2 regions of the Pantoea vagans genome follow, and region 1 is predicted to be linked to the other one. Evidence: predicted binding sites of a transcription regulator. Region 1 holds the regulator's gene; the other holds the start of a gene.
The links. Region 1 encodes Fur, which represses iron uptake genes when iron is present. Its sites were predicted from a motif close to ATAATAATGAGAACNACTATCAA; they were not measured.
Positions count from the first base shown of each region.

Region 2: a site for Fur is predicted at 5,485-5,507, ahead of exbB (tol-pal system-associated acyl-CoA thioesterase). Genes of this name have one in related genera too.

Region 1 is NZ_CP011427.1:2,825,987-2,837,642, forward strand. Features, by position in the region: gene ybfF (esterase) at 1-516, shown strand, start outside; gene ybfE (LexA regulated protein) at 685-960, shown strand; gene fldA (flavodoxin FldA) at 1,098-1,628, shown strand; gene fur (ferric iron uptake transcriptional regulator) at 1,986-2,435, shown strand; gene LK04_RS13215 (hypothetical protein) at 2,497-2,892, opposite strand; gene glnS (glutamine--tRNA ligase) at 3,129-4,796, opposite strand; gene nagE (N-acetylglucosamine-specific PTS transporter subunit IIBC) at 4,948-6,975, opposite strand; gene nagB (glucosamine-6-phosphate deaminase) at 7,318-8,118, shown strand; gene nagA (N-acetylglucosamine-6-phosphate deacetylase) at 8,176-9,324, shown strand; gene nagC (DNA-binding transcriptional regulator NagC) at 9,332-10,552, shown strand; gene LK04_RS13245 (HAD-IIA family hydrolase) at 10,592-11,344, shown strand.
Region 2 is NZ_CP011427.1:432,872-444,527, forward strand. Features, by position in the region: gene ftsP (cell division protein FtsP) at 1-1,204, shown strand, start outside; gene dkgA (2,5-didehydrogluconate reductase DkgA) at 1,354-2,181, opposite strand; gene LK04_RS02095 (AraC family transcriptional regulator) at 2,388-3,296, shown strand; gene LK04_RS02100 (DedA family protein) at 3,379-4,038, opposite strand; gene metC (cystathionine beta-lyase) at 4,144-5,334, opposite strand; gene exbB (tol-pal system-associated acyl-CoA thioesterase) at 5,595-6,323, shown strand; gene exbD (TonB system transport protein ExbD) at 6,329-6,751, shown strand; gene LK04_RS02120 (MFS transporter) at 6,934-8,256, shown strand; gene LK04_RS02125 (spore coat U domain-containing protein) at 8,290-9,255, opposite strand; gene LK04_RS02130 (fimbria/pilus outer membrane usher protein) at 9,252-11,656, opposite strand, start outside.

The sequences.
Region 1 (11,656 bases):
AGCGTGATTGGCCATTCGATGGGCGGAAAGATCGCCATGGCATTGAGTGCCGTGGCACCGGAACGCATCGAGAAGATGGTGTTGATCGATATCGCCCCGGTTGATTACCAAACGCGCCGTCACGATGAAATCTTTGCCGCGATTCGTGCCGTGACCGCCGCAGGCGTGACGCGTCGGAGTGAAGCCGCAGAAGTGATGCGCCAGTACATCAACGAAGAGGGAGTCATTCAGTTCATCCTGAAATCGTTTGCCGAGGGGGAATGGCGCTTTAATGTCCCTGTCCTGTGGGATAACTACACCACGATTTCTGGTTGGGAAGCCATCCCTGCCTGGCCCCACCCGGCACTGTTTATTCGTGGTGGTGATTCGCCTTATCTGGACAATCAGCATCGCGATGCGCTGCTGCGTCAGTTCCCGCAGGCCCATGCACATGTGATCAGCGGTGCCGGTCACTGGGTGCACGCGGAAAAACCTGATGCGGTTTTGCGCGCGGTTCGTCGCTTTTTTAACCTGTAAAAGCAAAAGCTTGCTGTTAGCGGTTTAGGGTTGGCGTCACGGATGGCGCTGGAGTATGATGTCGCGCTAAAAATTTGCCGCGGATGATTTTTTCGCCGCGGTCGGGCCGATAATGTATAAATCGCGCAGCGCCTTTCCGCCGTTCGCGCCCACTCAGTTTCACAAATCATGGCAAAAGAACAGACAGACCGTACCACGCTCGATCTTTTTGCAGACGAGCGGCGTCCCGGTCGACCAAAAACCAGTCTGCTGACGCGTGACGAACAGTTACGTATCAACAAACGTAACCAGCTCAAGCGCGATAAAGTGCGTGGGCTGCGTCGTGTTGAGCTAAAGATGTCCAGCGAAGCTGTTGACGCACTTAACACCTTGGCCGATCAACAAAACATCAGTCGCAGCGAATTGATTGAACAAATGCTGCTGGCGCAACTCAAACTGTCTTAGCGTGTGCAGACCGCACACAGGAACACAAAGTTAAGGCTTTACACGTTCCGCGCTTTTCACTGGTCTGCTATCATTCGCTTAAATGTGCAGTCAACTGACTTACTTTCACAATCAGGATTTAAGAGGTTATCTAACCCATGGCAATCGTAGGCATTTTCTTCGGCAGCGATACCGGCAACACTGAAAACATTGCAAAAATGATCCAGAAACAACTGGGTAAAGATGTCGCCGAAGTGCATGACATTGCCAAGAGCACCAAAGAAGATCTCGCAGCGTTCGATATCCTGCTGCTGGGCATTCCGACCTGGTATTACGGCGAAGCACAGTGTGACTGGGATGATTTCTTCCCAACCCTGGAAGAGATTGATTTCAATGGCAAACTGGTTGCGCTGTTTGGTTGTGGTGACCAGGAAGATTATGCTGAGTACTTCTGCGACGCAATGGGCACCATTCGTGACATTATTGAGCCAAACGGTGCCGTTATTGTTGGGCACTGGCCAACGGAAGGTTATCACTTCGAAGCTTCGAAGGGCCTGGCAGACGACAAACACTTCCTGGGTCTGGCGATTGACGAAGACCGTCAGCCTGAACTGACCAACGAACGTGTTGATGCATGGGTGAAGCAGATTTTCGATGAGCTGCAACTAAAAGAGATCATCGAAGCCTGATCCCCTTCCCTACCCGATGTGAGCGGTGTCTCACATCGGAACAAAGGAATCTCCTATGAAAAAAATAGCGACGGTTTTTTAACTTTTCCCCGCAAATCTGTAGAATACCCGCAATGGTCATCCGCTTATTCCTCGCTCTTTAGAATGAGGCTGAGTGAAATGGAAACCCAAACCACTACGTTTCTCAATGGCATAAGCGATGTTTATCCTTACAGCTTTTGTTGATTTTACGCGACGCCTTGGTTTTCATTTCACTGCTTGGGTTCTATAATGAGACGCAAATGAGAATATGCGTGACCTAAACATTCAAGGCCTTTGAGCCGTAAGTGACTCGCAAAGTAACAGGACAATATCCGCATGACTGACAACAACTCCGCATTGAAGAAGGCTGGCCTGAAAGTCACTCTCCCAAGATTGAAAATTTTGGAAGTGCTTCAGGGACCAGGACCAGAGTCCCACCATGTCAGTGCGGAAGATTTGTACAAGCGCCTGATTGATATGGGCGAAGAGATTGGTCTGGCAACGGTATATCGCGTTCTTAACCAGTTTGATGACGCAGGTATCGTCACCCGTCATAACTTCGAAGGCGGTAAATCCGTATTCGAACTTACCCAGCAACATCACCACGATCATTTGATCTGCCTGGATTGTGGCAAAGTGATTGAATTTAGCGACGAATCAATTGAAACGCGTCAGCGTGAAATTGCGACTCGCCATGGCATTAAACTCAGCAACCACAGCCTGTACCTTTATGGTCACTGTGCGCTGGGAGACTGCCGCGAAGACGACACGCTCCACGACAAGTAATGACGTGTGCTATGCAATATAAAAAAACCGGTGCTCGTCACCGGTTTTTTTATGCCTGCAATCAGGCAACAAAGGTTTCGTGGAGATAGCGCCAGCGTGGAATGGTGGTGCTGCAGTCCAACACCGCCAGCGAAATGCGAGTCTGGTTAGTCCCGTTCATCATCTGTAATTCACGATACTGAATGGTAATCTCATCGCTTTGCTGAGAAATGATGGCATGTTCGCTGGTGGCGATTCGCATCCCCTCACGCTGACCGTGCAACTGACGAAACAGTGTTTCAGTCGCGTTCAGGTCCAGTTCTTTGCCAAGTGGTGTGACCATTTTGAATTCTGGATGAAAGTGCGACAGAAGCAGTTCCATGCTGTCATCGCTGCCCTCTGCTTGATTGAAAATACGTTCAATCAGCTGATGCAAAACCACCACACTGTGTTTAGCTTCCAACGCGAGACTTGTCATTTTTTTTCCTTTGATAACCCGCAGAGCCCTGTCTGAGAGCGGATAGCCTACCTGAAAAAAAGTTTTTGACACTCGCTAATGGGTTAATTTTACTAAAGTCAGAATTGTCGCAATAACAGCCAACAAGCAGATTTCACGGCCCGCAGCATAAATGGTTGCAGGAGGTGAATTACAGGCAATAAAAAAGGGCGATTGCTCGCCCTTAGATGATCATATTGTGCTATCGACAAACAGGATTACTCGCCGATTTTGGCAAAAGTATCACGTAGCCCGACAGTGCGGTTGAACACCAGTTTACCCGGCTGCGAATAGACGCTATCCGCACAGAAATAGCCTTCACGTTCAAACTGATACGGCGCAGTTACCGAAGCAGTACGCAAACCAGACTCGACAAAGCCCTGTTTGATTTCCAGTGAATTCGGGTTAATGGTGGTCAGGAAGTCCTCTGCCGCTGCCGGATTTGGCACGCTGAACAGACGATCATAAAGACGGAACTCAGCAGGCAGCGCGTGAATCGCTGACACCCAATGAATCACCCCTTTCACCTTGCGACCATCTGCAGGATCTTTGCTCAGCGTGTCGACATCACAGGTTGCATAGATGCAGGTGATGTTACCCTCTTCATCTTTTGCCACACGCTCAGCGCGGATCACATAAGCATTACGCAGACGCACTTCTTTACCCAGCACCAGACGCTTGTACTGCTTGTTGGCTTCTTCGCGGAAGTCAGCACGATCGATCCACACTTCGCGGCTGAACGACACTTCGCGGGTTCCCATCTCCGGCTTATTCGGATGATTAGGCATAGTCAGCGTTTCTTCATGGCCTGCTGGCAGATTCTCGATCACCACTTTCAGTGGATCAAGAACCGCCATGGCACGTGGTGCGTTCTCATTGAGATCGTCACGAATGCAAGATTCCAGCGAGGCCATCTCAACGATGTTGTCCTGCTTGGTGACACCGATACGACGACAGAATTCGCGAATGGACGCAGCGCTGTAGCCACGGCGGCGCAGACCTGAAACGGTCAGCATGCGTGGGTCATCCCAGCCTTCAACCACTTTCTCGGTAACCAGTTGCGTCAGCTTACGCTTCGACATCACCGCATATTCCAGATTCAGGCGCGAGAATTCGTACTGACGCGGATGCTGAGGAATGGTGATGTTGTCCAGTACCCAGTCGTACAAACGACGGTTGTCCTGGAACTCCAGGGTGCAGAGCGAGTGCGTAATGCCTTCGATGGCATCAGAGATGCAGTGAGTAAAGTCGTACATCGGGTAGATGCACCACTTATCACCGGTCTGGTGGTGGTCGGCAAACTTAATGCGATACAACACCGGATCGCGCATCACGATAAAGCTGGACGCCATGTCGATTTTTGCGCGCAGGCAAGCTTTACCCTCTTCGAAGCCGCCATCACGCATTTTCTGGAACAGCGCTAAGTTCTCTTCCACGCTGCGATCGCGATACGGGCTGTTTTTACCCGGTGCGGTCAGCGTGCCGCGGTATTCACGGATCTCATCCGCTGACAGTTCGTCAACGTAAGCCAGACCTTTATTGATCAGCTCAACCGCGTAGTTAAACAATTGGTCAAAGTAGTCTGAGGAGTAACGAATGTCTCCGCTCCAGTCAAAGCCCAGCCATTGCACATCACGCTTGATGGATTCAACGAACTCCAGGTCCTCTTTAACCGGGTTAGTGTCGTCAAAACGCAGGTTGCACTGTCCTTGATAATCTTGCGCGATACCAAAGTTCAGGCAGATAGATTTCGCATGGCCAATATGCAGGTAACCATTGGGCTCAGGCGGGAAACGGGTATGCACACTGCTGTGCTTACCGCTCGCCAAATCTTCGTCGATAATCTGACGAATAAAGTTCGTTGGGCGGGCTTCAGCCTCACTCATCTCAAAATCCTCAAAACAATAGCGGGTGATTTGTACCACGAAGTAACGGAGTATGATCCACAAAGCGCAGGAGGGAAACAACCGTTTGTTGGTCGTTTTAAAACAAAAAAGGCAGGAATTGCTTCCTGCCTTCTGGCTAAATCACAAGGACTTAGTTTTTCACTTCATACAATGGCGTCACACCCGCGACAACAGAACCGCTTGCCAGCAGATTCAGACCGGCGAAATCATCGCTGTTGCTCACGACTACCGGACTGATCATTGAGCGTGCATTGGCGTTGAGGAAGTCCAGATCCATTTCCAGAATCGGCTGACCCGCCGTCACCGTTGCGCCCTCTTCCACCAAACGTGTGAAGCCTTTGCCTTCCAGCGCGACGGTATCCAGACCCATGTGCACCACGATCTCGACACCGTTCGCCGCTTCCAGACAGAAGGCGTGGTTAGTATTGAAGATTTTCACCACGGTACCGGCAATCGGTGCCACGACAGTTTTATCGGTTGGCTTGATGGCCAGGCCGTCACCCACGGCTTTGCTGGCGAAGGCTTCATCTGGCACTGCATCCAGCGCAACGATTTCACCACTTACCGGCGCAACCAGCGTGGCAATCACGGCTTTCTCGCTATTAAGCACCGCCTGAGGTTTAGCCGCAACCGGAGCTGCTGCTGCAGCAGGCGCCGCAGTGGCCGCTACCGGGCCTTTACTCAGCACGGTTTTCATCGCGCTGGCGATGCTTTCTGCCTGCGTACCGACAATCACCTGCACACTCTGTTTGTTCAGACGAATCACACCGGAAGCGCCCAGACGTTTCGCTACACCTTCATTGACCTGTGCTGAATCTTTCACGTTCAGACGCAGACGGGTGATGCAGGCATCGATGTTGGTCAGGTTTTCAGAACCGCCAACGGCAGCAATATAGCGACGCGCCAGTGATTCGGTTTGGCTCTCGCCGCTACCGCTGTGATCAACGTTCACATCGTAGCCATCGGTTTCATCGCCCGCAGAGAGTTCACGGCCTGGCGTCATCAGATTGAATTTCTGGATAGTGAAGCGGAACACCACATAATAGATGGCGAAGAACACCAGACCTTGTGGGATCAGCATCCACCAGTTAACCGCCAGCGGATTTCGGGTGGAGAGCACCATATCCACCAGCCCGGCACTGAAGCCGAAGCCGGCGATCCAATGCATACTTGCCGCGATAAACACGGAAATACCGGTCAACACCGCATGGATGACATACAGCACCGGTGCCACGAACATGAAGGAGAATTCCAGCGGTTCAGTGATACCCGTAAAGAAGGCTGCAAAAGCCGCCGCCAGCATGATACCACCCACTTTGGCGCGGTTTTCTGGACGCGCACAGTGGTAGATCGCCAGCGCAGCGCCCGGCAGACCAAACATCATAATCGGGAAGAAGCCTGCCTGATAACGACCGGTGATTCCTGGGATACCGGTACCATTGGCAATAGATTGCGCACCACCGAGGAACTTAGGAATGTCGTTAATACCGGCCACGTCAAACCAGAACACCGAGTTCAGGGCGTGGTGCAGACCCACCGGAATCAGCAAGCGGTTAAAGAAGGCGTACACGCCCGCACCGACAGAACCCAGTTTCTGGATGTGTTCACCGAAGTTCACCAGTCCACCAAAGATGATCGGCCAGACATACATCAGAATGAAGGCGACGACGATCATCAGGAAGGAGACCAGAATCGGCACTAAGCGGCGTCCGCTAAAGAACGACAGCGCTTTTGGCAGCTCAACGTGGCTAAAGCGGTTGTACACTTCAGCGGAGAGAATGCCGACCAGGATACCTACGAACTGGTTATTGATTTTACCGAAGGCAGCAGGAACTTGCTCCACCGGCATTTTCTGAATCATTGCCACCGCAGCAGGTGAACAGAGCGTGGTCACCACCAGGAAGCCGACAAAGCCGGTTAACGCGGCTGCACCATCTTTATCTTTGGACATACCGTAAGCCACACCAATGGCAAACAGCACAGACATGTTTTCGATAATGGCGGAACCGGATTTGATCAACAGTGCCGCCAGCGCATTGCCTGCACCCCAGCTGTCTGGATCGATCCAATACCCCACACCCATCAAGATTGCCGCTGCCGGCAGCGTCGCTACCGGCACCATTAGCGCGCGGCCGACCTTTTGCAGATATCCTAAAATACTCACCTTATTCTCCCCCTATGAGACTGGCGTTTGCCGTGGCGTGGGTTGATTTTATTATCCCGACGCCCGGTACCTTGATGACATCATTCACCACGAGGCGCAGTGTAAAGATAAATTAATTCGCCTCGCAAATTAAAACCACAGTAACTGTGACTTTAATCACCATAATGGACGTTTCTTGCTGCGAAATGCTAGCCACCACCACAAACTTATTTTATGATGAAAAATATCAAGTCGCACTTTTCCCTGCTGGTTACGCTTAAACGGATTACGCTTAAGGGCAGCAACCTAAACCAGAATCGGCGACTACATTTTCCTAATCTTAATTGAGGTGAAGACATGAGACTGATCCCTTTGGCCACACCTACCCAGGTGGGTAAATGGGCTGCACGCCACATTGTTAACCGCATTAACGCGTTTAAGCCTAGCGCAGAACGTCCCTTCGTGCTGGGTCTGCCAACCGGCGGTACACCGCTGGAAGCTTACAAGCATTTGATCGAGATGCACAAAGCGGGCCAGGTTAGCTTCAAACATGTTGTGACTTTCAATATGGATGAGTACGTTGGCCTGCCAAAAGAGCATCCAGAAAGCTACCACAGCTTCATGTTCCGTAACTTTTTCGATCACGTTGATATTCAACCAGAAAATATCAATCTTCTGAATGGCAATGCACCCGATATTGACGCAGAATGTCGCCAGTACGAAGAGAAGATCCGCGCTTACGGTAAAATCAATCTGTTTATGGGCGGCGTAGGTAACGATGGACACATCGCGTTTAACGAACCGGCCTCTTCACTCTCCTCCCGCACTCGCATCAAAACCCTGACGCATGAGACCCGCCTGGCGAACTCACGCTTCTTCAATGGGGATGTGGATCAGGTGCCTAAATATGCGCTGACCGTGGGCGTGGGCACGCTGTTAGATGCAGAAGAAGTGATGATTTTGGTTACCGGTCATGTGAAAGCGCAAGCGCTGCAGGCCGCAGTGGAAGGTAACGTGAACCATATGTGGACCATCAGCTGCCTGCAATTACATGCGAAATCTGTGGTGGTGTGTGATGAGCCAGCCACCATGGAACTGAAAGTGAAAACCGTGAAATATTTCCGCGAAATGGAAGCGGAAAATATGAAGGGTGTGTGAAAACACGTTGTCATAACCTGCAGCGCAGGCTGCAGGCTTAGCCGGGAGAGAAAAACGATGTACGCATTAGTAAACGGCCGGATTTTTACTGGCCACGAAATTCTGGACGATCATGCCGTGGTGATTGCCAATGGCCTGATTGAACGCGTGTGCCCACGTGATGCGCTTGATGCGAACATCGCGCAGCAGGATGTGGCTGGTGCATACATCGCTCCCGGATTTATTGATTTGCAACTCAACGGCTGTGGCGGTGTGCAGTTCAACGATGACATTGATGCCCTGAGCGTGGAAACGCTGGAAATCATGCAGCGCGCCAACGAAAAATCGGGCTGCACCAGTTATCTGCCAACGCTGATCACCAGCACCAACGAATTAATGAAGCGCGCCGTTGAAACCATGCGCGCCTATTTAGCCAAACATCAAAATCAAGCACTGGGTCTGCATCTGGAAGGGCCGTGGCTGAACAAAGCCAAAAAAGGTACGCATAACCCAGAGTTGATTCGTCTGCCTGATGCGGAAATGGTCGACTTCCTGTGTGCTAACGCGGATGTGATCACCAAAGTGACGCTGGCGCCAGAGAATGCAGGCGACGACGTGATTCGCCAACTGCGCGATGCGGGCATTATTGTGTCAGCGGGCCACTCCAACGCCACCTATGAAGAAGCCAAAGCCGGCTTTAGCGCGGGCGTGAGTTTTGCCACCCATCTTTATAATGCAATGCCGACCTTCGCAGGCCGTGAACCCGGTCTGATCGGTGCGCTGTTTGATTCACCTGATGTATACTGCGGCATCATTGCAGATGGTTTACATGTCCATTACGCTAACGTGCGGAATGCAAAACGCATCAAAGGCGACAAACTGGTGTTAGTGACGGATGCCACAGCACCGGCAGGCGCATCGATTGATAAATTCATTTTTGCAGGCAAAACAATATACTATCGCGACGGCCTTTGCGTTGACGAAAACGGTACCCTGAGCGGTTCGGCACTGACCATGATTGAGGCAGTGCAGAACAGCGTGGAGCATTGCGGTATCGCTCTGGATGAAGCGTTGCGGATGGCAACCCTGTATCCAGCACAGGCAATGGGCGTGGCAAAACAGTTAGGTTCAGTGACAGCAGGAAAAGTCGCTAACCTGACCGTCTTTACCCGCGATTATCAAATCACTAAGACGTTAGTCAATGGAGACGACGTCCTCAGCGAGTAAGTACTGAATGACCACTGGCGGCCAGACTCAAATAGGAAATGTCGATCTTGTCAAACAACTTAACAGTGCAGCCGTTTACCGGCTGATTGATCAACAGGGGCCGATTTCGCGCATACAAATTGCCGATCTCAGCCAGCTTGCGCCCGCCAGCGTCACCAAAATTACGCGTCAGCTTATCGAACGTGGCCTCATCAAAGAGGTGGAGCAACAAGCCTCCACCGGTGGGCGCCGCGCCATCTCTATCGTTACTGAAACCCGCCATTTTCATACTATCGGCGTCCGCCTGGGCCGCAATGATGCGACCCTGACGCTGTTTGATCTGAGCGGGAAATCGCTGGCGCAGGAAGATTACCCACTACCGGAGCGCACGCAGGAAACGCTGGAGAATGCGCTGTTCAATGCCATCACCGCGTTTATGGCTGCGCATCAACGTAAGATTCACGAACTGATTGCGATTGCAGTGATCTTGCCCGGTTTGGTCGATCCGATTAACGGCATCATTCGTTATATGCCGCACATCACCGTTAGCCACTGGCCGCTGGTGTCCAGCCTGAAAAAACGCTTTAACGTCACCAGTTTTGTCGGTCACGACATTCGCAGTCTGGCACTGGCAGAGCACTACTTCGGTGCAAGTCGCGACTGTGCAGACTCTATTTTGGTGCGTTTACATCGCGGTACCGGCGCGGGCATTATCGCCAATGGGCATATCTTTCTTGGCAGTAATGGTAACGTCGGCGAGATCGGTCATATTCAGGTCGATCCGCTGGGCGAGCGCTGCCACTGCGGTAATTTTGGCTGCCTGGAAACCATCGCGGCCAACGGCGCGATTGAGAACCGCGTGCGTCATCTGCTTAATCAGGGCTATCCCAGCACGCTGACGCTGGATAATTGCCTGATGCCACAAATTTGCCGTGCCGCGAATCAGGGCGATGCGCTGGCGTGTGAAGTGATCGAATATGTCGGACGCTACCTCGGCAAAGCGATCGCCATCGCTATTAACCTGTTCAACCCGCAGAAAGTGGTGCTGGCCGGTGAAATCACCGAAGCGGATAAGGTGCTGTTCCCAGCCATTGAAGGCTGCATTAACACCCAGGCGTTGAATGCCTTCCGCAAAAATCTGCCGGTGGTGCGTTCCGAATTGGACCATCGTTCGGCAATTGGTGCGTTTGCACTGGCGAAACGCGCAATGCTGAACGGCATTCTGCTGCAGCATCTGCTGGAAGAATAATCGAAGCCTGCCGCTTGGCGGGCCTGACCGGAAGCCAATATGACCATCAAAAGCGTAATCTGTGACATCGACGGCGTGTTGATGCACGACAATACCGCCGTGAAAGGCGCGAACGAGTTTTTGCAGCGCATCCTGGAAAAAGAGATGCCGCTGGTGGTGCTGACTAACTATCCGTCGCAAACCGCGCAGGACCTGGCGAATCGTTTTGCCAATGCGGGCGTTGAAGTGCCGGATTCGGTGTTCTATACCTCTGCCATGGCTACCGCCGATTTCCTGCGTCGTCAGGAGGGTAAAAAAGCCTATGTAATTGGCGAGGGTGCCCTCATTCATGAGCTGTATAAAGCGGGCTTTACCATCACTGACGTCAATCCCGATTTCGTCATCGTCGGTGAAACGCGCTCCTTTAACTGGGAGATGATGCACAAGGCTGCCTTCTTCGTCGCCAACGGTGCGCGCTTTATTGCCACCAACCCGGATACCCATGCGCGCGGCTACGTGCCCGCCTGCGGTGCCTTGTGCGCCGGTATCGAAACCATTTCTGGTCGCAAGCCGTTTTATGTGGGTAAACCGAGCCCGTACATCATGCGTGCGGCGCTGAATAAAATGCATGCGCATTCTGAAGAGACGGTGATTGTGGGGGATAACCTGCGCACCGATATCCTCGCTGGCTTCCAGGCCGGCCTGGAAACTATTCTGGTACTTTCTGGCGTCTCAACCTTGAGCGACATTGATGCAATGCCGTTCCGTCCAGACTGGATTTACCCTTCAGTGGCAGACATCGACCTGTTCTGATTATCTGTTATCACTTTTGCTTATCGCCCTGCAGGCACCTTGTGTCTGCAGGGCGATTGTTTTTATGTCGCTTTGTGGTGAACGACACCCAGGATAGTTGCACACTAAATCATCCAAAAAGCCATTTCATTAGATGCCATCTAAAGAAGTGGTGATTAAATTAGATAAAATTCAATTTTTATCGCCTGACAACATTCTTTTTATCAAAAGATCGCAATTTTGCTTGCACTCCCACCACCAGATAGCGCATTTTCTTATACATCACGCAGCCACTGCTGCCGGACAAACGAAGAAATAACATCCCCGTAAGGT
Region 2 (11,656 bases), 1.9 Mb from region 1:
TGGCATGTACCTCGGCCCCACTGTGCGCGTGTACAGCGGCGATGATGTGAAGCTGATTTACAGTAACCGCCTCAACGAACCGGTGGCGATGACCGTCAGCGGGCTGCAAGTGCCGGGCGCGCTAATGGGCGGTGCCCCGCGCTTAATGTCTGCGGGCGTAGACTGGGCGCCGGTGCTGCCGATTCGCCAGGGAGCTGCCACACTGTGGTATCACGCCAATACGCCGAATCGCATGGCGCCGCATGTTTACAACGGCTTGGCCGGCATGTGGCTGATTGAAGATGACGTCAGCAAAGCGCTGCCGTTGCCTAAGCACTATGGCGTCGATGATTTCCCGCTGATTATTCAGGATAAGCGTCTGGATAACTTCGCCACACCGGTTTACAACCCCCCTTCAGACGGCGGTTTCCTCGGCGACACCCTGCTGGTGAATGGCGTACAGAACCCGTACATCGAGGTTTCTCGCGGCTGGGTACGCTTGCGCTTGCTGAATGCGTCCAACGCGCGCCGGTTCGATCTGAGCTTCTCGGACAACCGCCCGTTCACGGTGATCGCCAGCGATCAAGGCTTCCTCGCCGCTCCGGTGGCGGTGCAGACGCTGTCACTGGCACCGGGTGAACGCCGTGAAGTGCTGGTAGATATGTCGCAAGGCGATGAAGTGTCGATTACTGCAGGTACCGCCGCCGGTCTGATGGATCGCCTGCGCGGTCTGTTTGAACCCTCGTCCATCCTGGCGAATACATTGGTGCTGAGCCTGCGACCGACGGGCTTACTGCCGTTGGTTACCGATAATCTGCCGATGCGTCTACTGGCGGATCAGATTCTGGATGGCGTCGCGGTGCGCACGCGTGAATTCCGCATCGGAGACAGTGCGCCGGGCATTAATGGCGCGCTGTGGGATATGAGCCGCATCGATACCACCGTGCAGCAGGGCACCTTTGAACGCTGGATTATCCACGCCGATCGTCCGCAGTCGCTGCATATTCAGGGTGTGATGTTCTTGATTAAGAACGTCAACGGCGCGCAACCGATGGGCGAGGATCGTGGCTGGAAAGATACCGTCTGGGTTGATGGCGACGTGGAGCTGTTGGTGAGCTTCCCGCAGAGTTCGTCGGATCACTTCCCGTTTGTCTACTACAGCCAGACGCTGGAGTTGGCGGATCGCGGTACGGCAGGGCAGTTGCAGGTGAATCCGGTTCCTTGATTTACCCTCACCCTAACCCTCTCCCACAAGTGGGAGAGGGGATCGTTAGTGCGGTATTTGGATAGGTATGAGAACTTCAAATCGCAGCGGAGTGCTCCCTCGCCCGCTTGCGGGAGAGGGCTGGGGTGAGGGAAGACGTCCGCATAATCCTACCCGTTAAACTTCTCCGGATCCGGCCCCAAACGATTGCCGCTATCCAGCTTGGTAATCTCGCTGATCTCCGTTTTTTCCAACCTGAAATCAAACACCTGGAAGTTTTCGCGAATGCGTTCTGGCGTAACGGATTTAGGGATCACTACCAGTCCGCTATCCAGATGCCAGCGAATCACGATCTGCGCCGGGGTCTTGCCATACTTTTTGGCTAAATCGCGGATGATCTCCTGATCGAACACGCCTTTACCGCCTTGCGCCAACGGACTCCAGGATTCTGTCTGAATGTGATGCATTGCATCCCAGGCATGCAGGGTGCGCTGTTGCAGCATCGGGTGTAGCTCAATCTGATTCACCACCGGTGAAACCCCGGTCTCATCGATCAAACGCTTGAGGTGGGCTTCGTGGAAATTACAGACACCAATACTTTTGGTTAAGCCCTGTTTTTGCAGCTCAATTAAGCCTTTCCAGGCTTCAACATAGTGATCTTTCTCTGGGCACGGCCAGTGCATCAGGTAGAGGTCGACGCTCTCCAGCTGCAATTTCTTTAGGCTGGTTTCCATCGCCGCCTGCCAGTTTTGCTGGTCGTCATTCCACAACTTGGTGGTAATGAAAATATCTTCACGCGCCACGTCGGTATCCTGCAGCGCCTGCCCGACTGCTTCCTCGTTTTTGTAAATAGCGGCGGTATCGATGGAGCGATAACCCACTTTTAACGCTTCCACAATCGCATTGCGGGCATCCTCAATGCTAGCCTGCCATACGCCGAGTCCAAGCTGAGGCATCATATTGCCGTCGTGCAGTTTAATAATGGGTTGCTCTGCCATAGTTGCTCCTTATCTGTCGCAGTGACTTACCGTTAAAAGCGCTGTGGTTAAGTCTAGTCAACAAACTTAACCGAGGAGATCATTGTGGCAATCAAACCGCCGTTTTGCCCTGGTCATTTCTGCCAGAATCTTGCCTGATTCTCCAGAGTTGTGGAGCTTTAAGCAGCATTGCGGCACACTGGATTTTTGCTGCCAGAGAGAAAACCATGCCGAATGATGCCCTTTGCCGCCAGCTGGCGCAGCGAGTGATTGCGTTAATGAATGATGCCCGGCAACCATTGTGCGCGGTTGATAACGTCAAGCTGATCTATGCCTGTGAAACGCTGCCGCGCACGCCGATGATGTACCAACCCGGCATTGTGATTCTGTTCCAGGGACGTAAAACCGGCTATCTCGGCAGCACGGTGTTCCACTACGATGCCACCAAATATCTGATGCTGACCGTACCGTTGCCGGTGGAGTGTGAAACCGAAGCAACGTTAGAAGAGCCGCTGGCGGGCATGTGTCTGAGCGTGGATACGGCCAGTCTGCAGGATCTGCTGATGGATATTGGCGATGATGAGCAGTTTCAGCCGCAGCTGCATACCTCGGGCATCCATTCGGCTTTTATGAGCGAGGAGATGCTCTGTGCAGCCGAACGCTTGTTGGATGTGATGAACAAACCGCGTGATGCGCGTGTGTTGGGTCCGCAGCTGGTGCGTGAGATTATTTACTATGTGCTAACCGGGCCGATTGGCGGCGCACTGCTGTCGCTGGTGAATCGTCAGACACAATTCAGTCAGATTGCGCGCGCGTTGCGCCGCATCGAAAACCATTTCTCAGAAAGCCTGAGCGTAGAGATGCTGGCGGCGGAAGTGAACATGAGCGTGTCGGCATTTCATCACAACTTTAAAGCGGTAACGCAAACCTCGCCGCTGCAATACCTGAAGCGCTATCGCCTGCATCAGGCGCGATTAATGATGTTGCAGGATGGGATGAAAGCCAGTGCGGCAGCGGTGCGCGTAGGTTACGAGAGCCCTTCGCAGTTTTCGCGGGAGTTTAAACGCTATTTCGGCGTAACGCCGGGAGAAGAGGCCAGCCGCGTGCGTCTCACGTTACCGTTTGACGCTGCGTGAATGACAGGTGCGCAAAAATGCGCACCCTACAAAACCTTATTTGGTCGCCATTGATGGCGACCAAATACATGACAGCGTTTATTTACGCTTTCTGGCGGCGCTTTTTCCAAATCACCACAATGCTGCCAGCCAGCCCGACACACAGCAGCACCATCGGTAGCACCATCAGCACGGCCATCACCTGGTCTTCATGGCGCTTGATAAACGGCACCTGACTGATGCCATAACCCATGGCCACCACAATGCCGACCCACAATGCGCCACTCAGCCAGTTGAACAGCTGGAAGCGACCGTTCTGTAAGCCAGAGATGCCCGCCATGGTAGGCAGCAAAGTGCGTACAAACGCCAGGAAACGACCGACCAGCAGCGCCATCAACCCATGACGGTTAAACAGGTTCCACGCCCGCTGGTGGTATTGCGCGGGGAGGTGCATTAACCAGCTTTTCACCAACCGGGTATTCCCGAGCCAGCGGCCTTGCAGATAACTCAGCCAGCAGCCGAGGCTGGCGGCGGTGGTCAGAATCACCATAGTCGGCACGAAATCCATCACGCCTTTGGCAATCATGGCACCCGCGAGCAGCAGCAGGCTGTCGCCCGGCAAGAAAGAGGCCGGCAACAAACCGTTTTCCAGAAACAGCGTCAAAAACATCACGCCGTAGACAACCCACACGACATCCGGATTGGCCAGCGCGGCAAAATCCTGATGCCAGAGCGCGTGGACAATCTCATGTAAAACACCCATCTGCTATCCCATCGAGTCACAAGGATTCTATTTTAACGTTCTGTGGCATCGTATTCGTTGATCTCACCAATGCCACACAGAACGGTTTAGGTTTTGTTTATCTTTTTACGGCTTTAAACGGGCAAAGCCGGCTTTCAGGTCATCTAACAGGTCATCGACATGCTCAAGACCAATGTGCAACCGCACCAGCGTTCCGGTGAAGTCCACGCCACCTGCTGGGCGAATCTCTGCCAGTTCTTCCGGCTGGTTGGCCAGAATCAATGATTCATAACCGCCCCAGGAATAGGCCATGCTGAAGTGGTGGAAGTGATCGAGGTAATTCGCCAACTGCTCGCGGCTCAGCTTTTCATGCAGGATAAAAGAGAAGAGTCCGCTGCTGCCGTTGAAATCACGCTGCCAGAACTCATGCCCCTTGCATTGCGCTAACGCGGGGTGATTCACGCGCGCCACTTCCGGCTGTGCAGCCAGCCATTCTGCCACCTGCAAACCGCTCTCTTCATGCTGGCGCAGGCGTGTACCCAGCGTGCGCAACCCGCGGCTGGCCATGTAGGCGGTATCGGCATCTACCATCTGGCCCATCAGGTACGAATTCTCACGCAGCTGCGGCCAGCAACGTTCATTTGCAACGGCAGTACCGATCATCGCATCGCTGTGGCCAATAATGTATTTGGTGCCCGCCTGGATAGAGATATCGATGCCATGCTCCAAGGCGTTAAACAAGACGCCCGCCGCCCAGGTATTATCGATCATGATGATCGCGTCTGGCGCTTTAGCTCGCACCGCCGCCACGATGGCCGGGATATCCTGCACTTCCATGGTGATGGACGCGGGCGACTCAAGGAACACCACGCGCGTATTCGGCTGGACTAATTCACCGATTTCGCTGCCAATGCAGTGATCAAAATAGGTGGTGGAGACGTTCAGCTTACTGAGGATTTTTGAGCAGAAATCCTGCGTGGGTTCATACACCGCGCCGCTGACCAGAATGTGATCGCCTGCTTCAACAAAAGAAAGAATCGCGTTCGACACCGCCGCTGCACCGCAAGGATAAAGCGCACAGCCTGCGCCGCCCTCCAGTTCCGTCATGGCGTCCTGGAACGAGAAGTGGGTGAGCGTGCCGCGACGGCCATAAAAAAGCTCACCGGATGCACGACCTGCGGTCGCACGTTTTTTGTCAGCAACGGTGTCAAAAACCAGTGACGAGGCGCGTTGAATCACGCTGTTAACTGAGCCCTGAGTGTAACGTTTGCTGCGTCCCGCGCTAACCAGCGTGGTATCAATTTTATTCGTTGCCATCACTGCCTTTCCTGACACTTACCGCAAAACATCCACGTTACCACGAAATGTCGCACTGGGTTGATCCAGATTACGGAATATCAGAGTGGTGCCAGTATTCTTTAAAACAATGGGCAAATTGTGGAATTACAAGGCACTTTTGGATTGTAAATAGTAATGAGAACTACTATCACTTCGGTCAATTTTTTTGCTATGATCCGCGCTTCAATCGTGAACTGTGCAACAGAAGTTGGAGACGCAGCGTGGTAGCCAGTGATTTGATGCAAACGGACCTCTCCGTTTGGGGCATGTATCAGCATGCCGATATCGTGGTAAAAATTGTGATGATTGGCCTGTTACTGGCCTCAGTTGTCACCTGGGCGATTTTCTTCGGCAAGTTTGCTGAGCTGAGCGGGGCGAAACGTCGCCTGAAACGCGAACAGCAGGCACTGGGCGAAGCACGATCGCTTGATGATGCTTACCGCGCCGCCGAAAGCTTCAAAAGCAATAGCCACAGTGCTGTGCTGCTGAATGATGCACAAAACGAGCTGGAACTCTCAGCGGGTGCCGACGATCTTGATGGTATCAAGGAGCGCACCAGCTTCCGCCTTGACCGTCGCGTTGCGGCATTCAGCCGTCATGCCGGTCGTGGTAATGGCTTCATTGCCACTATCGGTTCTGTTGCGCCATTTATCGGTCTGTTTGGTACCGTGTGGGGCATCATGAACAGCTTTATCGGTATCGCTAAAACGCAGACGACGAACCTCGCCGTTGTGGCGCCGGGCATCGCAGAAGCGCTGCTGGCCACCGCCATTGGTCTGGTTGCTGCTATCCCTGCGGTGGTGATTTACAACGTTTTCGCCCGCATGATTGCCAGCTACAAAGCCTCATTGGGTGATGTGGCCGCTCAGGTGATGCTGCTGCAAAGCCGCGATCTGGACCTCGGTAACGTGGATACCGCGAAAGAAGCGACCCGTCCAGCGGCGGCACAGAAACTGCGCGTAGGATAAGTATTATGGCGATGCGTTTAAACGATGACTCGGTAGGCGACGGCGAAATGCATGAAATCAACGTGACGCCGTTTATCGACGTTATGTTGGTTCTGCTGATCATCTTTATGGTCGCCGCGCCATTAGCCACGGTGGATGTGCGCGTTAACCTGCCTGCTTCCACCAGCGCACCGCAACCGCGTCCGGAAAAACCGGTCTATCTGTCGATCAAAGAAGATAAGCAGATTTACATCGGTAATGATGCGGTCACCAAAGAAACCCTGGTGAATGCGCTGACGGCACAAACCGAAGGCAACAAAGAGACCACCATCTTCTTCCAGGCTGATAAGTCAGTGGATTACGAAACGCTGATGAGCGTGATGGATCAACTGCGAGAAGCGGGTTATCTGAAGATTGGATTGATGGGTATGGAGACCGTGAAGAAATAATTCACCGCTCTCACCACCCTAAGGGCCGCTATTTACAGCGGCCCTTTTTATTTGCCTCGCTATAGCAATGTTAATTTCTTGTTACTTTTGGTCTCACTTTTGTAAACTGCAATGGTGAAGCAGATCACATCTATTCCTGGCGTATCCGGTTAAAACGGAAGAAAAACCCCAGGAAGATCAATATGAGTGCGAGCCAGTCTTTACAAAAGCCATCGCAAGGCGGTGCCAAAACCATCTTTAGTGTCACCAGCGGTAATTTCCTTGAAATGTACGATTTCATGGTATTTGGTTATTACGCAACGGCGATTGCCAAAACCTTTTTCCCCGGAGATGACCCTTTCGCCTCACTGATGCTCACTTTGATGACTTTCGGTGCAGGCTTCCTGATGCGCCCCCTCGGCGCGATTATTCTCGGTGCTTACATTGACCATCACGGTCGCCGCAAAGGGCTTTTATTGACGCTGGGGCTGATGGCGCTGGGTACGCTGACGATTGCCCTGGTGCCAGGTTATGCCACCCTGGGGGCCGCCGCGCCGATTCTGATTTTGCTGGGGCGTCTGCTGCAAGGCTTCTCCGCGGGTGTCGAGTTAGGCGGTGTGTCCGTTTATCTGGCCGAAGTCGCGCCAAAAGGGCGCAAGGGCTTTTATGTCAGCTGGCAGTCTGGCAGCCAGCAAGTGGCGGTGATCTTTGCTGCACTGCTGGGACTTGGCCTGAACCATCTGCTGGCGAAAGATGCGGTCACCGAGTGGGGCTGGCGTATTCCGTTTGTGGTCGGTTGTATGATTGTGCCGTTCCTGTTCTGGATCCGTCGCATGCTGGAAGAGACCGAGGCGTTTAGCCAGCGTAAGCATCACCCTTCGATGGGCCAGATTATGCGCTCGGTGGGGCAGAACTGGGCTCTGGTGCTGGCGGGGATGCTGATGGTGGTGACTACCACAGTGATGTTCTACATGATCACCGCGTTCACCCCGACCTTTGGCAAAACCGTGTTGATGATGAGTGATGAGCAGAGCTTTATGGTGACGCTGTTTGTTGGCATCTCCAACCTTATCTGGTTGCCGGTGATGGGGTCTCTCTCGGATCGGATTGGCCGTCGTCCCTTGCTAATCACCTTTACCATTCTGATGATCCTGACGACCTGGCCGGTACTGCACTGGTTAGTGGGTTCACCGAGTTTTGCGCATCTTGTGGAAGCCGAACTGTGGTTGTCTTTCCTGTATGCCAGCTATAACGGTGCGATGGTGGTGTATCTGGCTGAAATCATGCCAGCGGAAGTGCGTGCATCAGGTTTCTCGCTGGCTTACAGCCTGGCAACAGCCCTGTTTGGCGGTTTCACGCCAGCCGTTTCCAGTTATCTGATCCATGCCACCGGAGATAAAGCGATGCCCGGCGTCTGGCTGTCGTTTGCCGCGGTATGCGGATTGGTCGGTACGCTGTTGATTGGCCGTATGGTGAAACAGTATCAGGCACGCCACAGCGGTTCGCCGGTGAGTGCATCCTTGTAAGATTTGGGCGGCCTTAGGGCCGCCTTTACCCCTCTAAAACGATAAATCCACCACCACACTATCGGTATAGCTGCCTGCGGCAGGCGTATTCTGCGTGGTCAGGATTTGTGCCGTGTAGGTAAAATTGCGCGTAATGAGATCGCTGTTCAGCGATGTAGCGCTTGCGCTACTCCAGCGATCGGTGCCCGTGGGTCCCCAGCGAGTCGTGGTGGTGGTTCCTTTATAGATGTCATAGGCCAGCCGGTTTGTGCCGCTCGCCATCTGGCGTGTCGTACCGCTGTAATAACTGCCGTTGCTCAGTCCCACCGTGAAGGTACTGCCTTTAGAACACACCACGTTGATGGTTTGCTGCACGGTAGAGAAACTGCCGACCAGCGGCGCACTGCCAAAACTGACGTTGGGTGCGGTGATGGTGGTGCAGTCGTTCGTAAGGACCAGGTTAACCGCAAACGTCATGGCTGTGCCGGTACTGGTTTGCACGGTGCCAACGCATATCCCCGCTACGTTGAGGCCCGCACATACCGTGTAGCTGACGGTTATCGTCACCATCGTGGTGTAACTGCCCGCCGCCACCACCTGTCCCGGTACGGTGCGGAAATAGAGTGGAATGTTGAAGTTCAGGCTGTTCCCCAAACCCAGCAGTAGCGAAGAACTCCAGGTATATTTCCCACCCTGCTGCAGTTCAGTGGCGCAGGCGCTGTCGATGCATATCTGAAACGGGATAGTATCGGTGCCGGTACTGTCGGTTTTCAACGCTGCGCGCGTGCCACTCAGATAGGTTGAGGTGGTAAAGGTGTAGGCCACATTATCGGTGCCCAGCAGCGACAAGGTGCCTGAACCACAGTTAACGTTGGTGATGGTTGAAGTGCTTTGCGCGGTTGAGCCGACGGCAAAGGTGGTAACAGAGCCAAAGGTCGCCGTCGGTGCCGATAAGCTACACAGCGCGTAGCTGGTACCCGGCAGAATAAACAGCGCCAGCAACAAAAGTAGCTTTCTCATGGTGAAATCCCTGACTGTGAATTATTTGCCGAACTGATTGCTGATCCTGGCGGCGGCGGGGGCAGAGCACAGGTGAGCGGTCCGTAGGTTTGCAGCGCTTTGGGCTGGCCACCCTCAATGGTCAGTGTGGTATCGCATGTGCGGCCATCCGGTGTGACCACATGAATGGGGTTATCAGCGCTGAGATTCTCCATCCAGACAATCCCGTCCCAGCCGACATATTCGGTCGCCTGGCTGGGACGTAAAACCTGGCTGGAGATAGGGATCGGCTGACCGTCGCTGTCGTGGAGCACCACGCTGGCAGCACGCAGACGCTCGACCGGGAAGTGAAGCAGATAACCGCTTTTCCTTTTCACCGCGAAGCGTTGTTCCACTTTGGGTGCGGTTCGGTCAGCGGGTAAATCCAGGGTATCGAGATCGTATTTCGCGCCGTAATAACTGCTGATCGAGGGCACCAGCAAATAGCCCTCTTTGTCGGTGCGTCCCATTGACTGGTTCTCATAGCGCACCGTCACATCCGGATAATCGGTTTTCACCACCACAAAGGCATCGTTGATATCGTTGGCGGCGAAGACGCGATTATCCATCAGCACCAGTGATCCCGTTAAATCTGCCCACTGCGTGGTGTTGTCGTTATCCCCGTAGAAACCGGCAGAGGTATCAATTTTGTTGTTGCGATAGCGCAGGCTCGCCTGGCGATAATCTCCGCTATCGCCGCCCTGATTGGCCCATGCGGCATCGTATGCAAACCCGCCGTCCGTTGGCATGGCGCGTGAAACGTAGACGCGCTGGTTATTGCGGCCTTGCTGATCACGTTCATAGCTGACCGAGGCGCTGCTCTGCTCACCGAAGGGAATGACGAGGGAAATCGCGCCGCTCCAGTCGCCTTGTTCCTGATCGCGGCTGGCCGAGATATACAGGCTGCTGTTGCCCCACAGATTCTTACTCCATGACAGGTTCCACAGTCGGGTGCGGTCGCCAGATCCGCCAGCGATATCAAAGTAAGCAAGGCCAAGACTACCGTATTGGTTAAGGGAGACGCTGGCAGTATATTGCGCACTGCGCCGTGCCAGCGAGTAGCTGGTATTGGCGCTGTCACCACGGCTGCCCACTAACGCCAGGTTGCCGAAATCAGCCGTTCGCAGCGTGTGTTGCGTCCCTAAACTGAACCAGCTGTTGTTGTACTGATAGCCCCAGCTGTATTGCGTGCCCGGTTTACCCTCCATCTGGCTCTGCGCCAGTGCACCGTTCACCACGCCCCAACTGCCAATCTTCACTAATCCTCCGGCTCCCCCCATCGCCACGCTGTCGCTGCCCTCGGCATGGCTCTCTAATGTCAGCCAGTCGGTTAAGCCATAACGATAAGACCCGCTGGCGGCTGCCGCCCCGTAATCGAAGTTTTGCAGACCGTAGTTTTCACGAATCGCACCGGCAGAGAAGGAGTAATCGGATAAGCCCTGACGCAACAAACTGCTGGAAACATAAAACGGCAGCGTGGTCGTCACCTGGCGTCCCACGGCATCGGTAGTGGTGATCACCGCATCGCCCGCGCCATTAACAAACGGGACATTGGTCAGCGACCACGGGCCCGGTTGCACATTGGCCTGGGTGCTGCGATAGCCGTTGATAAACAGATCAACCGACGAGGGAACGGCAGCCTGGCCAGAAAATGCGGGCAGGGGATAGGTCACCAGATCAGGGCGCACGCTAAAATCACGCGCGATCTGAATCCCGCCGAGACGCACGCTGTTGCTCCAGCTTAGCGCGTCAGTGACCAAATCCCCGGCGCGCCAGCTGATGGCATCATTTTCATCTTCGTTACTGAACCAAGTGTCGTAGCGGATGTAGCCTTCTTGCTGACCGCTCACGCCACCTTCAAGCTGCTGGGTGTAAACCCCGTTGGTGGAGAACTGTCCCACGGGGCCGAAGAAGCGCAACTCGTTCCAGCTGGAGAGGCGCGAACCTGCGTTATCCGTGCGCGTCGCGTAGAAATCGTAATTGAGTAAGGCACCGTTGCTGGAGCGTCCCGGATAGCGCGGACCCCGCTGATCCTTGCCAATCACCTGGCCGGGTAACCAGGCGGGGGGAACCGTGAGCAGCAAGCGTTGGCGGCGCTCGTCGTAATCCACCTTCACGTCCGCCAGTTTATTGATATCGACTTGCTGGCCCTGCAGCTTCTCGGCGGGAATACCCACACGTTGCAAATCGCCGCTGCGTACCCAGAAATCCCCGTTTTTTCGCTCGACCGGTACGATGTCACCGCGATCGCTCTGGTTAACCACCAGTTCCAGCATATATTGCTGGCCGCTGGCGTTATTCTCCATGGCAGGCGGGGGCGGCAGCTCGGAGAAGGTTTCCGCGCCGCTGGTCTGGGGGCTGAGACAGAGTACGCTGGCAACGG